Regions from separate parts of the Pseudarthrobacter sp. alpha12b genome, predicted to be linked through region 2. Evidence: riboswitches for the same ligand, from Rfam matches in the RefSeq annotation. Region 2 holds a riboswitch; each other region holds the start of a gene.
The links. Region 2 has a riboswitch for S-adenosylmethionine ahead of metX (homoserine O-acetyltransferase MetX). Riboswitches for the same ligand answer to the same signal wherever they lie in the genome.
Positions count from the first base shown of each region.

Region 1 (5,144 bases), 1.9 Mb from region 2:
TCAGGAGGATGCTCTGCTGCTGCAGCACCGGAATGTTGGCCACGACGGCGATCAACACCACATGCATGATGAACACGTAGAGCGTGGCGCGCCCCAGCGGAATCAGGAACCAGCCCAGGGCACGCTGCACCGGTTTCCAGTAGGCGCTGAGGAACACGTAGGCGGCCACCACCAGGACCAGGACGTTGAGGAGGCGGCCCGGCGCCAGGTACGTGCGGCCGAAGAGTGCGTCATACATGGCCCGGTAGGCCGCGTCCGGCAGAAGCGCCAGGCGGACGTCATAGTTGTTGGCAAGGTACGGATTGCCCCAGGACAGGAATGCCAGCGCGAACGCTGCCGCAGTGCAGGCGGCCACCACCCAGGTATGCGCCGACAGCCAGGCGACGATGCTGCGGCGGTGGTAACCGACAACCAGCCCGAGCACGAACAGCACCTGCCACACCAGCAAGGGGAACGAGTCCTCGAACTGCGACGGCAGGAGCCTGAACCTGGTCACGGCCCCCACTGCGTACACGGCGAGCGTTGCCAGCAACACCCAGACGGCCTTGCCGCGGTTGAGCGCCGCAAGGATCAGCGGGCTGACCAGCAACAGCACCACGTAAAGACCCATCACGTTGAACTGCCAGGGCCCAAACTGCAGCAGCACGATGGCCGGCAGCACCTGGGGCGGCACGGGGAACTGGAACAGCGATGACATGCCCGCATAGAGGTCGTAGGTCCGGCCGGCACCAGTATGCCCGGCGCCGCCGGTTCCCTGGTCTACGAACGTGGTCAGGGCCTCGGTGTGGAAGAACGGGAGCAGGGACAGAAGGAAAACGCCGATCAGCACGGCCAGTGAGGTGACGTAGAGCTTCCCGGCCCGGCGGGACGTGAGGTCCACAACCCGGCCGAAGTCCTCCTTGGCCTTGGGCCCGTACACCATGCCCACCACCAGGCCGGAGAACAGGACGAACAGTTCAGCGCCTGACACGAAGCCCACCGCCTCCTGGGTGAGCAGCTGGAACAGGGAGGCCATACCCAGGTGGTTGACCACGACGAAGACAATGGCCATCCCGCGGAGCAGGTCGACCCGCGAATCCCTGCTGGAGGGGTCCTGGTAACTCCAGGATGTGGCGGCGTTGATCCGGCGGGGAACCTGCCATAGGGCCACCAGGAGGATGGCCATGGCGGCAGCAACCGTCCAGGCTGCCGCACCGGAGAGGGTGTTGGCCCGGACATAGGTGCTTCCCGAGGCCACATCGGTGACAGGGCCGGTGACCAGCGGCGACGCCTTCAGCCTGTCCAGCGCAGCCTTGGCGATATCCGGACTTCCCGTGAGCAGCCAACTGATGCTGGCCACGCCGGTATCCCTGGTGCTGGTGCGCTCGTCCCACACAACGGCGGCCGTTCCCGCGAAACCCGGGGACGTGGCAGTTGCCACGACCTGGTCCCACCAGCCCGTCTTAATGTCCAGCTCGGACGCGCCACCGGATGCTGGGCTGTAGAACGCCGCAGTCTGGAGGAGGAACGGCTTCTTGCGGGCCTCGGCGTAGGTGCCGTAGAAGTTTTCGCTGCCGGAGGCCGTCAGCATCTCCTGGAGCTCGCCGGCTCCCGGGAGGGAGTTGACGGCGGCCCCGCCGGCAGTGTCGTCGTGATAGGCGGTCAGCCCCACCCAGTCCACGGCGTCGTCGCCGGGGTAGTACGGGGCATAGGCGCTGTCGCTTCCGTTCCAGGTCCCGTCCCCATTCGTATCCAGGAGGGAAAACCCATCGCTTCCCGGCTGCGGCGCATTCCGGTTCCGGTCGAAGGGGTAGTCCTTGCCCAGGTACGGCGCCCACACCATGGTGGCCCGGCCGCCGTCGTACTTTTTGAACGCTGCCGCCACGGCCTGGAAGGCCTGCCGGTAAGTGGCCGGCTGTTGGCCCCAGGGCACCCAGCTGGCGTTCATATCGGGGGCGAACCGGACCAGCAACTGCCCCTTGAACCCAGTGGTCAGGTCGCGCACCTGCGCTGCGAACGCTTCCGCTTCCTGGGCCCCGAGCTGGTCCAGGGGAACCGACGGCTTCACCGTCAGCAAGGCATGGGCGCCCTTCGCTGCAGTCTGCTGCAGGAACCCGTCAATGTCATTCCGCTCCGAATCGCGGTAGGGAATGGTGATGTCGTGGCCGAAGACCGCCGGGCTGGCGCCGAGCCGGTCACTGAAGCCCGCAGCGGTATCCTCCCCCCACTCGAGCACCGCCCCCAGCCAGGGCTTGCCCTTGTCCGGCGCAGCGTCCTCCGCATGAGCCGGCCCCGCCGGGGCCGCCAGAACCAGGAGGCCAACGAGGGCCGCTGCCAAAAAGGCGGCGACGGAACGCCGACGGCTCCTGCGGGTTACGGCGTGGTGCTGCGATGTGTGTGCCCGCATGCTGACAAGGACCCCCCGGTGCTCTTTGCTCTGGCGACGGGGCGGCGCCCCGGTATGAACTTTATCGGCCCGCGGCATCACCCGTGGCGTGTTGCCGGCAGCTCAATTACGGAACATGACGACGGCGGCGGTGCGGCTCGGCGCGGCAGATGTTACGTTTTTGGGGAGTAATGAGTACCGGTGCCAAGCCCTGACTTGCCGGTCGGCAACCCTCCCTTTCGCGGCGGGGTGCCTCAGGTGAATACTCGGCATATCGACCGATTCGAGCTGCAAGCGTGAAAGAAGGAGATCCGTCGTGTCCGACGCACCTGCCCCTGACGAAAAATTGTCCTACCGCCTGATCACCGGCCCGGACGACCGCGCATTCTGCGAGCGGATCTCCGCTGCCCTGGCGGAAGGATACGTGCTGCACGGCAGCCCGGCGGCCACCTTCAACGGCACCCGCGTCATTGTGGCGCAGGCAATTGTCCTCCCGGCTGCGATCGCCTCGGCGGACGCCGCTGTGGCCACCGCGGTGGACCAGCTGGACGCCGAATTTGAGGGCGAGTTCGACGGCGAGGGCCACGCATGAGCTACGCGGGAGACCTCACGCCCCAGGAAGCATGGGCAAAGCTGGAGCGGGGCGCCATCCTGGTGGACGTCCGCACCGAGGGCGAATGGGCCCACATCGGGATTCCGGATACGAAAGCCACGGACAACGATCCCCTGTTCATCCAGTGGACCTTCCCGGGCGGCATCCCCAACCCGGACTTCATCAAGGACCTGTCGCAGCAGGCACCGGAGGACCCCGGCGCGGAAGTGGTATTCCTCTGCCGCTCCGGCAAGCGTTCCATCGCCGCGGCAACTGCAGCCACCCAGGCCGGATTCACCGCCTACAGCGTCCTGGAGGGCTTCGAAGGCGACCCCGACCGCTATGGCGAGCGGACCGTGAATGGCTGGAAGAACCGCGGCCTCCCCACCAACCTCGGAAAGAACTAAGTGACCTTCAACCCAGACGCCCAAGGCTGGAACCCCGACACCCAGGCCGTCCGCGGCGGCCTGGACCGCACCAACTTCCAGGAAACGTCCGAGGCCATCTTCCTGAACTCCGGCTTCGTCTACGAATCCGCCGCGGCAGCCGAACGCGCCTTCACCGGCGAGGACGAGCGCTTCGTCTACTCCCGTTACGGCAACCCGTCCGTGGCCACCTTCCAGGAGCGGCTCAGGCTGCTGGAAGGCACCGAAGCGTGCTTTGCGACGGCGTCGGGCATGTCCGCGGTGTTCACCGCGCTGGGTGCCCTGCTGGCTGCCGGCGACCGCGTGGTGGCTGCCCGCTCGCTGTTCGGTTCGTGCTTTGTAATCCTGAACGAAATCCTGCCCCGGTGGGGTGTGGAGACGGTCTTCGTGGACGGCCCCGACCTGGACCAATGGCGCGAAGCCCTCTCCAAGCCCACCACCGCCGTCTTCTTCGAGTCGCCGTCCAACCCCATGCAGGAGATCGTGGACATCGCCGCGGTCAGCGAACTGGCGCATGCGGCCGGGGCCACCGTGGTGGCGGACAACGTCTTTGCCACTCCCCTGCTGCAGCGCTGCGGCGACCTGGGCGCTGACGTCATCGTCTACTCCGGCACTAAGCACATCGATGGCCAGGGCCGGGTGATGGGCGGCGCCATCCTGGGCACCAAGGAGTTCATCGACGGCCCGGTGAAGCAGCTGATGCGCCACACCGGCCCTGCACTTTCCGCTTTCAACGCCTGGGTCCTCACCAAGGGCCTGGAAACCATGGGCCTGCGCGTCAACCACTCGTCTGCCACCGCCCTGCGGCTCGCCGAATGGCTGGAGGAACAGCCGGCCGTGAGTTGGGTGAAGTATCCGTTGCTGAAGTCGCATCCGCAGTACGCGCTGGCGGCGAAGCAGATGAGTGCCGGCGGCACGGTCCTTACCTTCGAGCTCGCTTCTTCCGGCGGGCGCTCCGGCAAGGAAGCGGCTTTCGCGCTGCTCGACGGGCTGCGGATCATCGATATCTCCAACAACCTTGGTGATGCAAAGTCCCTGATCACCCACCCCGCCACCACCACGCACCGCGCCATGGGGCCGGAAGGGCGTGCCGCCATCGGCCTGAGTGACGGCGTGGTCCGGCTCTCCGTGGGACTCGAGGACCCCGATGACCTTATCCGCGACCTGGAACAGGCACTGAAGCAGATCTAGCGGCCGACGCACACAGTCAACTCTGGCGGACCCGCAGCAGCTCCGGGGTGGCCTCCACGTCCGAAAGGTCCAGGCCGCCGCGCATCGTCACGTACACGGCCTGGCGGACCACCGCACCGAACCCCATGTCCTCAGGTGGTGGTCCCGCCAATGCCTTGTCGCGGGCACGGCGCTGTTCAGCGGCCCCTGGTCCCCTGGCGATGATGTCCTCCACTCCCTGCCGGGCCAGCGCCAGCTCGCCTTGTTCGGCGAGGACGGGGGCCAGGTAATCCACCAGGGAACGGACCACGTCCGCAGCTGGTGCAGGCCGGAAGTTGCCAAAGTCCAGGAGTTCGCCGCTGAGTCCCGCGCTGCTGGCCTGCCAGGACGCCATCCGCAGAAGCACCGTGGGCACGGGGGCAGGATCCACACCGGCACGCCACTCGCGGCTGGCTGATTCCACCAGCGCGCGGACCAGCACGGCAATGAGGGCGGCGTCCTCGGCCCGAAGGCATACGTCGGCCACCCGCACTTCCACCGTGGGGTGGTTGCGGGACAGCCGGGCATCGAAGTACAGCATGCCTTCATCGAG
Region 1 is NZ_CP196746.1:3,221,804-3,226,947, forward strand. Features, by position in the region: gene opgC (OpgC domain-containing protein) at 1-2,386, opposite strand, end outside; SAM riboswitch class IV at 2,553-2,668, shown strand; gene ACTAQI_RS14930 (DUF1737 domain-containing protein) at 2,682-2,957, shown strand; gene ACTAQI_RS14935 (rhodanese-like domain-containing protein) at 2,954-3,364, shown strand; gene ACTAQI_RS14940 (O-succinylhomoserine sulfhydrylase) at 3,365-4,573, shown strand; gene ACTAQI_RS14945 (glutamate--cysteine ligase 2) at 4,590-5,144, opposite strand, start outside.
Region 1: another riboswitch for S-adenosylmethionine. It lies ahead of ACTAQI_RS14930 (DUF1737 domain-containing protein); the one in region 2 lies ahead of metX (homoserine O-acetyltransferase MetX).

Region 2 (5,144 bases):
CGGCGTTCCAACCGACGTAGCCCCGGCGTCGCGGGCCAACTGGTGCTTGCCCTGGTTTGGATCGATGGCGATCACGCTGGCGGCCCCGGCGAGGCGCGCTGCCATGACGGCGGACAGGCCCACGGCGCCGAGGCCGAAAACTGCCACGGACTGCCCCGGGCTGAGGCCCGCGGTGTTGAGCACGGCACCCATTCCGGTGAGCACGGCGCAACCAAACATCGCCGCGACCGTGTCCGGCACGTCGTCGTCAATTACCACCACTGATTCCCGCGCAACCACCGCGTAATCAGCGAAGGCGGAAACGCCCAAGTGGTGGTTGATGCGCTCCCCCGCCGGGGTCCGCAACAGCGCAGGCCCGTGCAGCAGGTCGCCGGAGCCATTGACCTCTGCTGCCCGGTGGCAAAGTGCAGGCCGTCCGGCCAGGCATGCCCGGCAGTGCCCGCAGCTGGGCACGAAAACCAGCACCACGTGGTCGCCCACGGATACATCGGACACGCCCTCGCCCACGGACACCACGCGCCCCACCGCCTCGTGGCCCAAAGCCATGGGAAGAGGCCGGACGCGGGAACCGTCCACTACCGACAGGTCCGAGTGGCACAGGCTCGAATAGGTGATGGAAACTCCCAGTTCCCCGGCACGCGGCTCCGGCTGCTCCAGTTCCTGCACCAGCAGCGGCCGGGCCTCGGAGTAGGTCTGTTTCCCCGCAGCGCCCGCGGCAGTGGGGGCAGCGGGAACGGTGGAATAAAGGACGGCGGCTTTCATGGGCTTACTTCTTGCTGGCCGCGAGCAGGTCGGCAGTGCCCTTGGCGTCGGCCGCGTCAACGTCGTGCAGCGAGATGCCCCGGGTTTCCTTCAGGAAGAAAACCGCGACGGCGGTGATGGCACACGCGATGAGCAGGTACACCGCCACGGGGACGGAGGACTTATAGGTTCCCAGGAGCGACGCGGCGATGATCGGAGCCAGGGAGCCTGCCACGATGGACGTCACCTGGTAGCCCAGGGACACCCCGGAATAGCGCATCCGGGTGGGGAACATTTCCGCCATGATGGCGGGCTGCCCGGCGTACATGAAGGCGTGGAACACCAGGCCGATCATGATGGCGGCCAGGATGATGAAGTCGCTCTTTGTGTCCATCATGGGGAAGGCGAAGAAACCCCAGGTGGCGCCCATGATGGCTCCGGCCATGTAGACGGGTTTGCGGCCGAAGCGGTCCGACAGCTTGCCAACCATGGGCACGACGGCGAAGTGGACGGCGTGGGCGAGGAGCAGCAGCAGGAGGATGCGGGTGGTATCGGCCTGCACCACAGTCTTCAGGTAGGTGATGGAGAACGTCACTACAAGGTAGTAGAGGATGTTCTCAGCGAAACGCAGGCCCATGGCGGTGAAGACGCCGCGCGGGTAGCGCCGGAACACTTCAGCCACGCCATAGCCCTTGTGGCCCTCCGCCACCTCCTTGCGGGCCTCCAGGAAAATGGGGGCGTCGTTGACCTTGGTGCGGATGTAGTAACCGATCAGGACGATGACGGCTGAGAGCCAGAACGCCACGCGCCAGCCCCAGCCCAGGAACGCGTCCTGGGTCAGCGTGGAGGACAGGACGAACAGCACGGCCGTGGCCAGGAGGTTGCCCAACGGCACGGCCGATTGCGGCCAGCTGGCCCAGAAGCCACGGGACTTGCTGGGGCTGTGCTCCGCCACGAGGAGGACCGCGCCGCCCCACTCCCCGCCCACCGCGAAGCCCTGGGCAAACCGGAGGACCACCAGCAGCGTGGGCGCCCAGTAGCCGATCTGCGCGAATGTGGGCAGGCAGCCCATGAGGAAGGTGGAGACCCCCACCAGGATGATGCTCAGCTGCAGCAGCTTCTTCCGGCCGAACTTGTCGCCGAAGTGGCCAAAGACGATGCCGCCGATGGGGCGTGCAACGAAGCCGACGGCATAGGTGAGGAAGGCGGCGATGATGCCGTCCAGTTCGGTGCCGGCGTTGGGGAAGAAGGCCTTTCCGAACACCAGGGTGGCAGCCGACGCGTAGAGGAAGAACTCGTACCATTCCACGACGGTTCCGGCCATGGACGCCGTAACCACCTTCTTCAGGCCTGAGGCCTTGACGTCGGTTTCCTCTGTACGCCTTGCGGCGGAGCTTTCCGTACTCATGCGAACTCCTTCGGCATCGTCGTCGACACCACGGGGACCAGTCGATGGCAGACGGGTGTGATGCACACCACGAAAGCCGGATTCGATTGAGTATGGTCTGCTGGCGGTGCAACCTCAACGCCGATTAGTGCAGAACGCATCTGCAGGAATGCACATGCAGCTGTTTCTTCCTGCGCTGGACGTGGCTCGACGCCCCGGGGCGTGCCCCGCTAGGCCAGGAAGGTGCTGCGCAATTGGCCGCCCAGCTGCCCAATCTCCGTCAGGAACCCGTCATGGCCGATTGGCGCCTGGATGAGGTGGACATCCACGTCGCCGGGCAGCGCTTGGGCCAGCTCATGGGACTGCGACGGGAAGTACAGCCGGTCGGAGTCGACGGCGGCCACAAAGAACCGTGCCGTGGACTTGGCCAATGCTTCGGCAAGGGAGCCCCGTCCCCGGCAGACATCGTGGCTCATCAGCGCCTCGGTCAGGGCGATATAGCTGTTGGCGTCGAAGCGCTTCACGAGCTTGTTGCCCTGATGGTCCAGGTAGCTTTCCACCTGGTAGCGGCCCCGGGAGGCAAGAACTTCCCCCTGAAGGGGCGACTCGGGCGCCTGCGGTGAGCGGCCGAAGCGGCCTTCCAGTTCCGCGGCGGACCGGTAGGTGATGTGGGCGATGCGCCGGGCGAGCGCGAGCCCCTCTTCCGGGCTTGGACCGCCGTAGTAGTCGCCGCCGTTGAAGTTCGGGTCCTGCCGGATGGCCAATGTCTGGGCCTGCGCGAAGGCAATCTGTTCGGCCGTGCTGGCGGCCCCCACCGAGATCACGGCGCAGCGCTGCACCCTCTCGGGGTACATCACGGCCCATTCCAGGGCCCGGGCGCCGCCCATGGATCCCCCAAGGACTGCGAACCAGCTCTTGATGCCCAGCTGGTCTGCCAGCCGGGCCTCCGCAGCGGTGCTGTCGCGCAGCGTGACCAGGGGGAACCTCGAGCCCCACGGCGCTCCATCCGGGGCCGGTGAGGAGGGGCCGGTGGACCCATAGCAGCCGCCCACGATATTGACGGACACCACGAAGAAACGGTTTGTATCCACGGGGGCGCCGGGGCCGGCCAGCTGCTCCCACCAGCCTTCTTCGTCGGTGTCGCCGCGGGTCACGTGGGTGCTGCCGGTCAGTGCGTGCTCGACCAGGATGGCGTTGCTGGCGTCCGCGTTGAGCGTCCCCCAGGTTTCGTAGGCCAGGGTGACGTCCGGCAGGTAGCCGCCGGCTTCAAGTTCCAGTCCCCCGATGGAGGCGTAGCGGACGATTCCGTGTTCAGGGATGGTGGTTCGGGCGACGGTAACCGTCATGGCAAGACCTCTTCTACGCGCTTGCCTGCCGTCATTTGACCGGCAGGCCAGGTCTTCACCCGGGGCACCCCACCGCGGATGGAGGGTTGCCGGCCAGCAAGCCGGGGCTGTCACTGGCACTCATGACCTGGTTCGAGTGTACGAAACACCCCCCACTCCAGGCCAAGAGTATGACCGGTTGTGACTTTCCCGGCTTGCCTGCGGCACGTGCTGCAGCCCCGGCTCTGACGTCAGGCTTCAGCGCCCTTGGCTGCGCGGAAGCCTGCTTCCAGGTCGGCCAGGATGTCATCGATATGCTCCAGGCCCACGGACAGCCGGACCAGTCCCGGATGCACCCCGGCGACGACCTGCTGCTCCGGCGAGAGCTGGCTGTGCGTGGTCGACGCCGGGTGGATGACCAACGAGCGGACGTCACCGATGTTGGCCACATGGGAGTGCAGCTCCAGGGCGTCGACGAAGCGCTTGCCCGCTTCAGCCCCGCCGGCAAGGTTGAAGGCGACGACGGCGCCTGTCCCCTTGGGCCCGTACTTGCGGCCACGCCCGTACCAGGGGCTGGACGGCAGCCCGGCGTAGGCGACGGATTCGACGTCGTCCCTTGCCTCCAGCCAGCGCGCCACCTCCGTGGCGTTCGCCACGTGCCGCTCCACCCGCAGGCTCAACGTCTCCAGGCCCTGGGAAATCAGGAAGGCGTTAAAGGGCGACACCGCCGAGCCCAGGTCGCGGAGCAGCTGCACGCGGGCCTTGAGGATGTAGGACAGGTTGGCCCCGAGAGCGCCACCCTCCCCCAGGTCGCGGGCGTAGACCAGGCCGTTGTAGGTGGGGTCCGGGGTGTTGAAGCCGGGGAACCGCGCGGGGTCCTTGCTGAAATCGAACTTGCCGGAATCGACAATGACGCCGGCGATGGCCGTGCCGTGGCCGCCCAGGTATTTGGTGGCTGAGTGGATCACGATGTCCGCTCCCCACTCCAAGGGGCGGATCAGGTAGGGGGTGGACAGGGTGTTGTCCACGATCAGCGGCACTCCGGCCTGATGGGCCACCTGCGAGATGCCTTCGATGTCCAGGACATCCTGGCGCGGGTTGGAAACGACTTCACCGAAGAAGAGCTTGGTGTTGGGCTGGACGGCATCGCGCCACTGGTCCAGGTTGTCCGGGTCTGCCACGAAGGTGACCGAGATACCGAACTTCTTCAGGGTGTGGGCAAACAGGTTGTAGGTGCCGCCGTAGAGGCTGGGGCTGGCCACGATATGGTCGCCCGCCTCCGCAATGTTCAGGACCGCGAAGGTCTCGGCGGCCTGCCCGGAGCTGAGCAGCAACGCGGCCAGGCCTCCTTCGAGGCTGGCAATCCGCTGTTCGACGGCATCCTGTGTGGGGTTGCCGATGCGGGTGTAGATGGGCGCAAGTTCGGCCAGGGCGAAGCGGTTGGCGGCGCTTTCGGCACTCGGGAACACAAATGACGTGGTCTGGTAGATGGGCAGGGCACGCGCCCCTGTGGCACTGTCCACCGCCTGGCCGGCATGGATCTGGCGGGTTTCGAAGGACCATCCGTGGGACATCCAAATCTCCTTTGACATGGGCCCGGCATGCTCGGAGCCTTACGGGCCGCGCTTGCTCCCGGCTGTTGCCGGAGAGCCAGGTCTTCACCCGGGGCACCCCACCGCGGATGGAGGGTT
Region 2 is NZ_CP196746.1:466,954-472,097, reverse strand. Features, by position in the region: gene ACTAQI_RS02020 (zinc-binding dehydrogenase) at 1-762, opposite strand, end outside; gene ACTAQI_RS02015 (MFS transporter) at 767-2,149, opposite strand; gene metX (homoserine O-acetyltransferase MetX) at 2,359-3,474, opposite strand; SAM riboswitch class IV at 3,487-3,602, opposite strand; gene ACTAQI_RS02005 (bifunctional o-acetylhomoserine/o-acetylserine sulfhydrylase) at 3,705-5,027, opposite strand; SAM riboswitch class IV at 5,071-5,144, opposite strand, start outside.

Region 3 (5,144 bases), 1.5 Mb from region 2:
CGGGGTGTCGCTGGAGACCCACAGCGCCGAGGCAATCTCATCAGCAAGGTCGTAGTCGCGGGCACCGATGCGCACCACCAGGGGACCGCCGAACGGCCGCCGCCCCACCACCTCAACATCCGCGTCGAGGTCGATGTCCTGGGCGGCCAGGTACCGCAGGAGCTCAGGATTGTCATCGCTGATCCGGGTGATCCTGCCGCTGTGTCCCTGGTCCAGCCCGGCGAGCAGGTGGGCACGCGGCATCAGCACCTGGCCGTCCGCCGTGGGGATGGGGTCGCCGTGCGGGTCACGTTGCGGGTCACCGAGTTTGGCCGCGACGCGTTCGATGAACGTATCCGACACCGCGTGCTCCAGCTGTTCGGCTTCATCGTGTACCTCGTCCCAGCTGTAGCCGAGCCGCTGGACAAGGTAGGTCTCGATCAGCCGGTGGCGCCGGACCATTGACAGGGCCAGGCGCAGGCCGGCCTCGGTCAGCGTGACGGCGCTGTATGGCTTATGGTCCACCAGGCCCTGGTCCTTCAACTTGCGGACCATCTCCGATACGGAGGAGTTTGCGACCCCCAGCCGCTGTGCCAACTGGGAGGACGTGATGGGCTTGTCCTGCCATTCCGTGAAGGAATAGATGACCTTGACGTAGTCCTCGATCGAGGAGGAGGGCGCGCTGGTCTTCACCCGTCCAAGCCTACCGGTTTGGCCGGGCCGGCAGCGCGCGCCGCAGCGGTCATGCCTTGACGGCGCGCCACGCCAGGGTGAGGTAGGGGAGGTCAAGTTCCTGGTCCGGGGCGTAGGCCAGGTGTTCGTGGAGGTACCAGTCCAGGTTGGTCAGGACTTTGGCCCGCGTCGCCTCACCGGCCCGCAGGTAGTAGCTGCGCGACTTGGTGAGCTCCATCAAGTCCCCGGTGGTCAGCCTGTCCTGCCAGCGGGTGACGTGCCCTTCGAGTCCGTGGAATTCGGGTCCGACGACGGGCTTGTGGCCAGGCCGGTACACGTCGCCCGCATGCATGATCCGGGAGAGCCGGTGCACCCAGGGCACGGAGGTGTCCAGCTGGTTCCAGACCAGGCCCAGCGTTCCGTGCGGGCGCAGGACGCGCGCCAATTCCGTGCTTGCCGCCCGGGGATCGCACCAGTGCCACGCCTGGGCAACGGTGACGACGTCGAATCCGGCGTCAGGCAGGCCTGTCGCCTCGGCAGTCCCCGGCACAGCCGTGGCAGCGGGGCAGTGCGCCTTCAGCTGGGCGAGCATGTCCGCGGAGGGGTCGATTGCGGTGACATCCAGTCCCATGGCCAGCAGCAACGCCGTGAACTTTCCGGTACCCGCGCCGACGTCCAAGGCGTCATGGGCCCCTGCGGGCACCAGCCACCGGGCCGATTCCGGAGGATAGCCGGGCCGGACACGCTGGTAGTGCCGGCCGCCGTCCTGGAAGCTCTGCCCGAGCTCCCTGCGCCGCAAGTGATCAAGCCTGGGGCCACCCCGAACCACGCGTGGCCTCCTTCTTGTCCTGCCGGTGATCTCCCCTCGAAGATACCGCATGTGCGGTCACCGGAGTTGGCAGGACGGCAATCCGGGGGCGCCGCGGCCGGGCCGGGGAACTGCCCCTGCCTTAGTCGTCGATGCAGGGGGCTGCGCCGGCGGTTCCCGGGGTGTTGGGGGCCCAGTGCGGGTAGGTGCGGAAATCGTTGGCGGGCACCCAGCGGCCCGCATCCACCACGTAGTCCCATCCGAGTCCGTTGCTGCGCAGGGCCCTGATGCCGGCGAGGAGGCGTTCGGCGTCCTCCAGCCGTGAGCCCACGCCGAAGCTTGCCCGGAGGGAGCCCGACGGCAGGCCCAGGCGCTTCAGCAGGGGATGGGCGCAGAAGCGGCCGTCGCGCAGGCCCACCCCGTGCTCTGCGGAGAGATAGGCTGCCACCAGTCCAGCGTCGTAGCCTTCCACGGAAAAGTTGACCACGCCGATGGTGTCAGTTTCCGGGTTGGTGTCCTTGAAGATCTGGTGGACGGTGACCCCTTCGATGTCCTGCAGGCCCGCCACCAGGAAGGAGCGGATGGCGGATTCGTGGGCATGCCACCGGTCCTGGTCGAGTACTGCGATCACCTGGGTCGCACGGGCCAGGGTGGCAGCGCCGAGGACATTCGGCGAGCCCCCCTCATGGCGGGCCGGCCCCGTGGCCCAGCTGACGCCGTCGAGCCTTGCTTCCTTGACGGCGCCGCCACCGGCGAGGTGCGGGACGCCGGCGTCCAGCCAGTCAGGCCGTCCCACCAGGACGCCCGCGCCGAACGGGGCGTACAGCTTGTGGCCGGAAAAGGCGAGGTAGTCGACGTCGTCCGCGCTGATGTCCACCCGGCGGTGCGGCGCGAGCTGGGCTGCGTCCACCACGATCCGTGCGCCGTGCTGGTGGGCGATCGCGGCCAGGGCCCGGATGGGAAGGATCTCGCCGGTGACATTCGAAGCGCCGGTCACCGCCAGCAGGCTGACCCCGCCCTGCTCCAGTTCGGCACGGACGGCGTCAAGGGTGCCCGCGACCGTGTCTGCGGCCACGATGCTGCGGTGCGGAACGCCCTGCCATGGCAGCAGGTTGGCGTGGTGCTCGATGTCCAGGTAGAGGACGTCACCGTCAGGGCGGCCCCCGGTGACCGGAAGGCAGCCCGCCAGCAGGTTCAGCGAATCCGTCGTGTTGCGGGTGAAGATGACCGAATCATCCGGGCGGCCGCCCACGAAATCCCTGACGATGCTGCGCGCATTCTCGTATACGGAGGTGCTGATCTGGGAGGCATAGCCCGCTCCGCGGTGGACGCTCGCGTAGTAGGGCAGGATCTCATTCAGGTAGGCGGACACCACGGACAGCGCCGGGGCGGAGGCGCCGTAATCGAGGTTGGCGTACCGCACGTGCCCGCCGGAAATCAGGGGCGCCTGGATTTCGGCGCCGGTGACGGCAGCAAGGGGGCGGCCGGCAACGGCACGGCGTTCGTCGGCAAGCCGTCCGTCGTCGATGCCGGCTTCGGCGATGGCGGGCTGGGGGGAGACGGTGGCAGTTGTCACAGAGACCTCACTTGAATAGAGGACTCCGGCATGGGGAATCCGCGCTTGCCGCATCCACTCCGGACCGGCCTGGTCGTCACCCGGGGCACCCCGCCGCGAATGGAGGGTTGCCGGCCAGCAAACCGGGGTTTTGCGCTGGCACTCGTGACCTGCATAAAAGCGTAGGACATGGGGCGGCCAGGATTGAAGCCGCGGCGATTGTTAAGGGCTTTGTTACGTGGGGCCGAATAAACGACGCCGGACACCCCCTTCTGGAGGTATCCGGCGTCGCAATATTCGTTTTAGCGGGAAGACGGCGGCAGTTAGAGCAAATCGTCCAAGTATGGGTTGAGGCGGTGCAGCACTTCGGAGTGCAGGATGGAGTTGGTGGCCAGCGCGTTCCCGCCGAACGGTCCGTCCTCGCCCTCAAGGGATGTGAAGCGGCCGCCTGCCTCCACAACGATCGGCACCAGGGCAGCCATGTCGTAGAGGTTCAGCTCCGGTTCGCAGGCAATGTCCACGGAGCCCTCGGCCACCATGCAGTAGGACCAGAAATCCCCGTAGGCCCGGGTCCGCCAGACGTCTTCGGTGAGCCCGAGGAACTCGTCAAGGTTTCCGCGTTCCTTCCAACCGCCCAGGCTGGAGTAGGAGAGGGAGGCATCGGAAAGGCTGGAGACGTTGGAGACCCGGAGCCGGGTGGCCGCTGCCAGGGACCTGCCCATGTACGCGCCCATCCCCTTTGCCGCCCACCAGCGCTTGCCGAGGGCCGGCGCGCTTACCACGCCTACCACCGGCTCGCCTTCATCGACCAGAGCGATCAGCGTGGCCCATACCGGAACGCCGCGGACAAAGTTCTTGGTCCCGTCGATGGGATCGATGATCCAGCGCCGCGAACCATGGCCGGTGCTGCCGAATTCCTCGCCCAGGACGGCGTCGCGGGGCCGGGAACGGGAGAGCTGGCCGCGGATGGCTTCCTCGGCAGCCTTGTCCGCGTCGGTGACGGGCGTCAGGTCCGGCTTGGTCTCAACGTGCAGGTCCAGGGCCTTGAAGCGGCTCATGGTCTGGTCATCCACGGAGTCGGCCAGGACATGGGCCAGGCGCAGGTCATCGTTGTAGCTCGAAGCGGGTTGGATCATGGTTCCAAACTACCGTCTGCGGACGGTTCTGCCGGGAGAACGCGTCAGTTGATGCTCCCGAGCTCCTTGGTTTCCTGCGCTTCCATCCGCGGGTCGGTACCGAGCAGGCGCCGCAGGGAGGCCAGCCGTGCCGGCCCGGTGGGACCTGCGTGTCCGCCTCCCACCCAGTCATCGAGGCCGCAGTCCACTGCCGTTGCAGTGTGCTTGCAGCCCCGTTCACAGTTTTCGATGCCGGGAGAGAGGTCCGGGAAGGAGCGCAGGATCCGGTCCGGGTCCACGTGTGCCAGCCCAAAGGAACGGATACCCGGGGTATCGATGATCCAGCTGCCGGGCGGCGCGTCCGCCAGCCGCAGGGCCAGGGCCGACGACGACGTGTGGCGGCCGCGTCCGGTCACGGCGTTCACTCCGCCGGTGGCCCGCTCGGCTCCGGTCAGCGCGTTCACCATAGTGGACTTTCCAACACCGGAGTGCCCGAGCATCACGGTGACCTTGCTGTCGAGGTGGTCACGGAGGGCCGCCACGGCCGCGCTGTCCAGCCGCGCCGAGAGACCGTCATCGGACCTTGCGTCGATCCCCGAGGCCTGTGCGTCCGCGGTCTTGCTGATGATGACCGGGAAGTCCAGGTGGGTGTAGTTGGACAGCAACTCTGCGGGGTCCTTGACGTCTGCCTTGGTGACCAGCAGGATGGGCTCGATCCCGGCGTCGTAGGCGGCCACCAGCGCACGGTCGATGAATCCCGTGCGGGGCTCTGGGTTGGCCGCCGCCACCACGATTACCAGTTGGTCCGCGTTGGCCACCACCGCGCGCTCAATGGGGTCCGTGTCGTCGGCGCTGCGTCGCAGGAGGGTGTGGCGGTCCTGGATCTTCACCAGCCGGGCCAGCGTGTCCGGTGCGCCGGACACGTCCCCCACCAGTGACACGAAATCGCCGGCAACCACGGGCGAGCGGCGGAGTTCCCGGGCGCGCGCTGCGATGACGACACGCTCGTTGTCCG
Region 3 is NZ_CP196746.1:1,918,113-1,923,256, reverse strand. Features, by position in the region: gene ACTAQI_RS08765 (metal-dependent transcriptional regulator) at 1-672, opposite strand, end outside; gene ACTAQI_RS08760 (class I SAM-dependent methyltransferase) at 722-1,480, opposite strand; gene ACTAQI_RS08755 (aminotransferase class V-fold PLP-dependent enzyme) at 1,602-3,035, opposite strand; SAM riboswitch class IV at 3,072-3,185, opposite strand; gene hisN (histidinol-phosphatase) at 3,338-4,150, opposite strand; gene rsgA (ribosome small subunit-dependent GTPase A) at 4,195-5,144, opposite strand, start outside.
Region 3: another riboswitch for S-adenosylmethionine. It lies ahead of ACTAQI_RS08755 (aminotransferase class V-fold PLP-dependent enzyme); the one in region 2 lies ahead of metX (homoserine O-acetyltransferase MetX).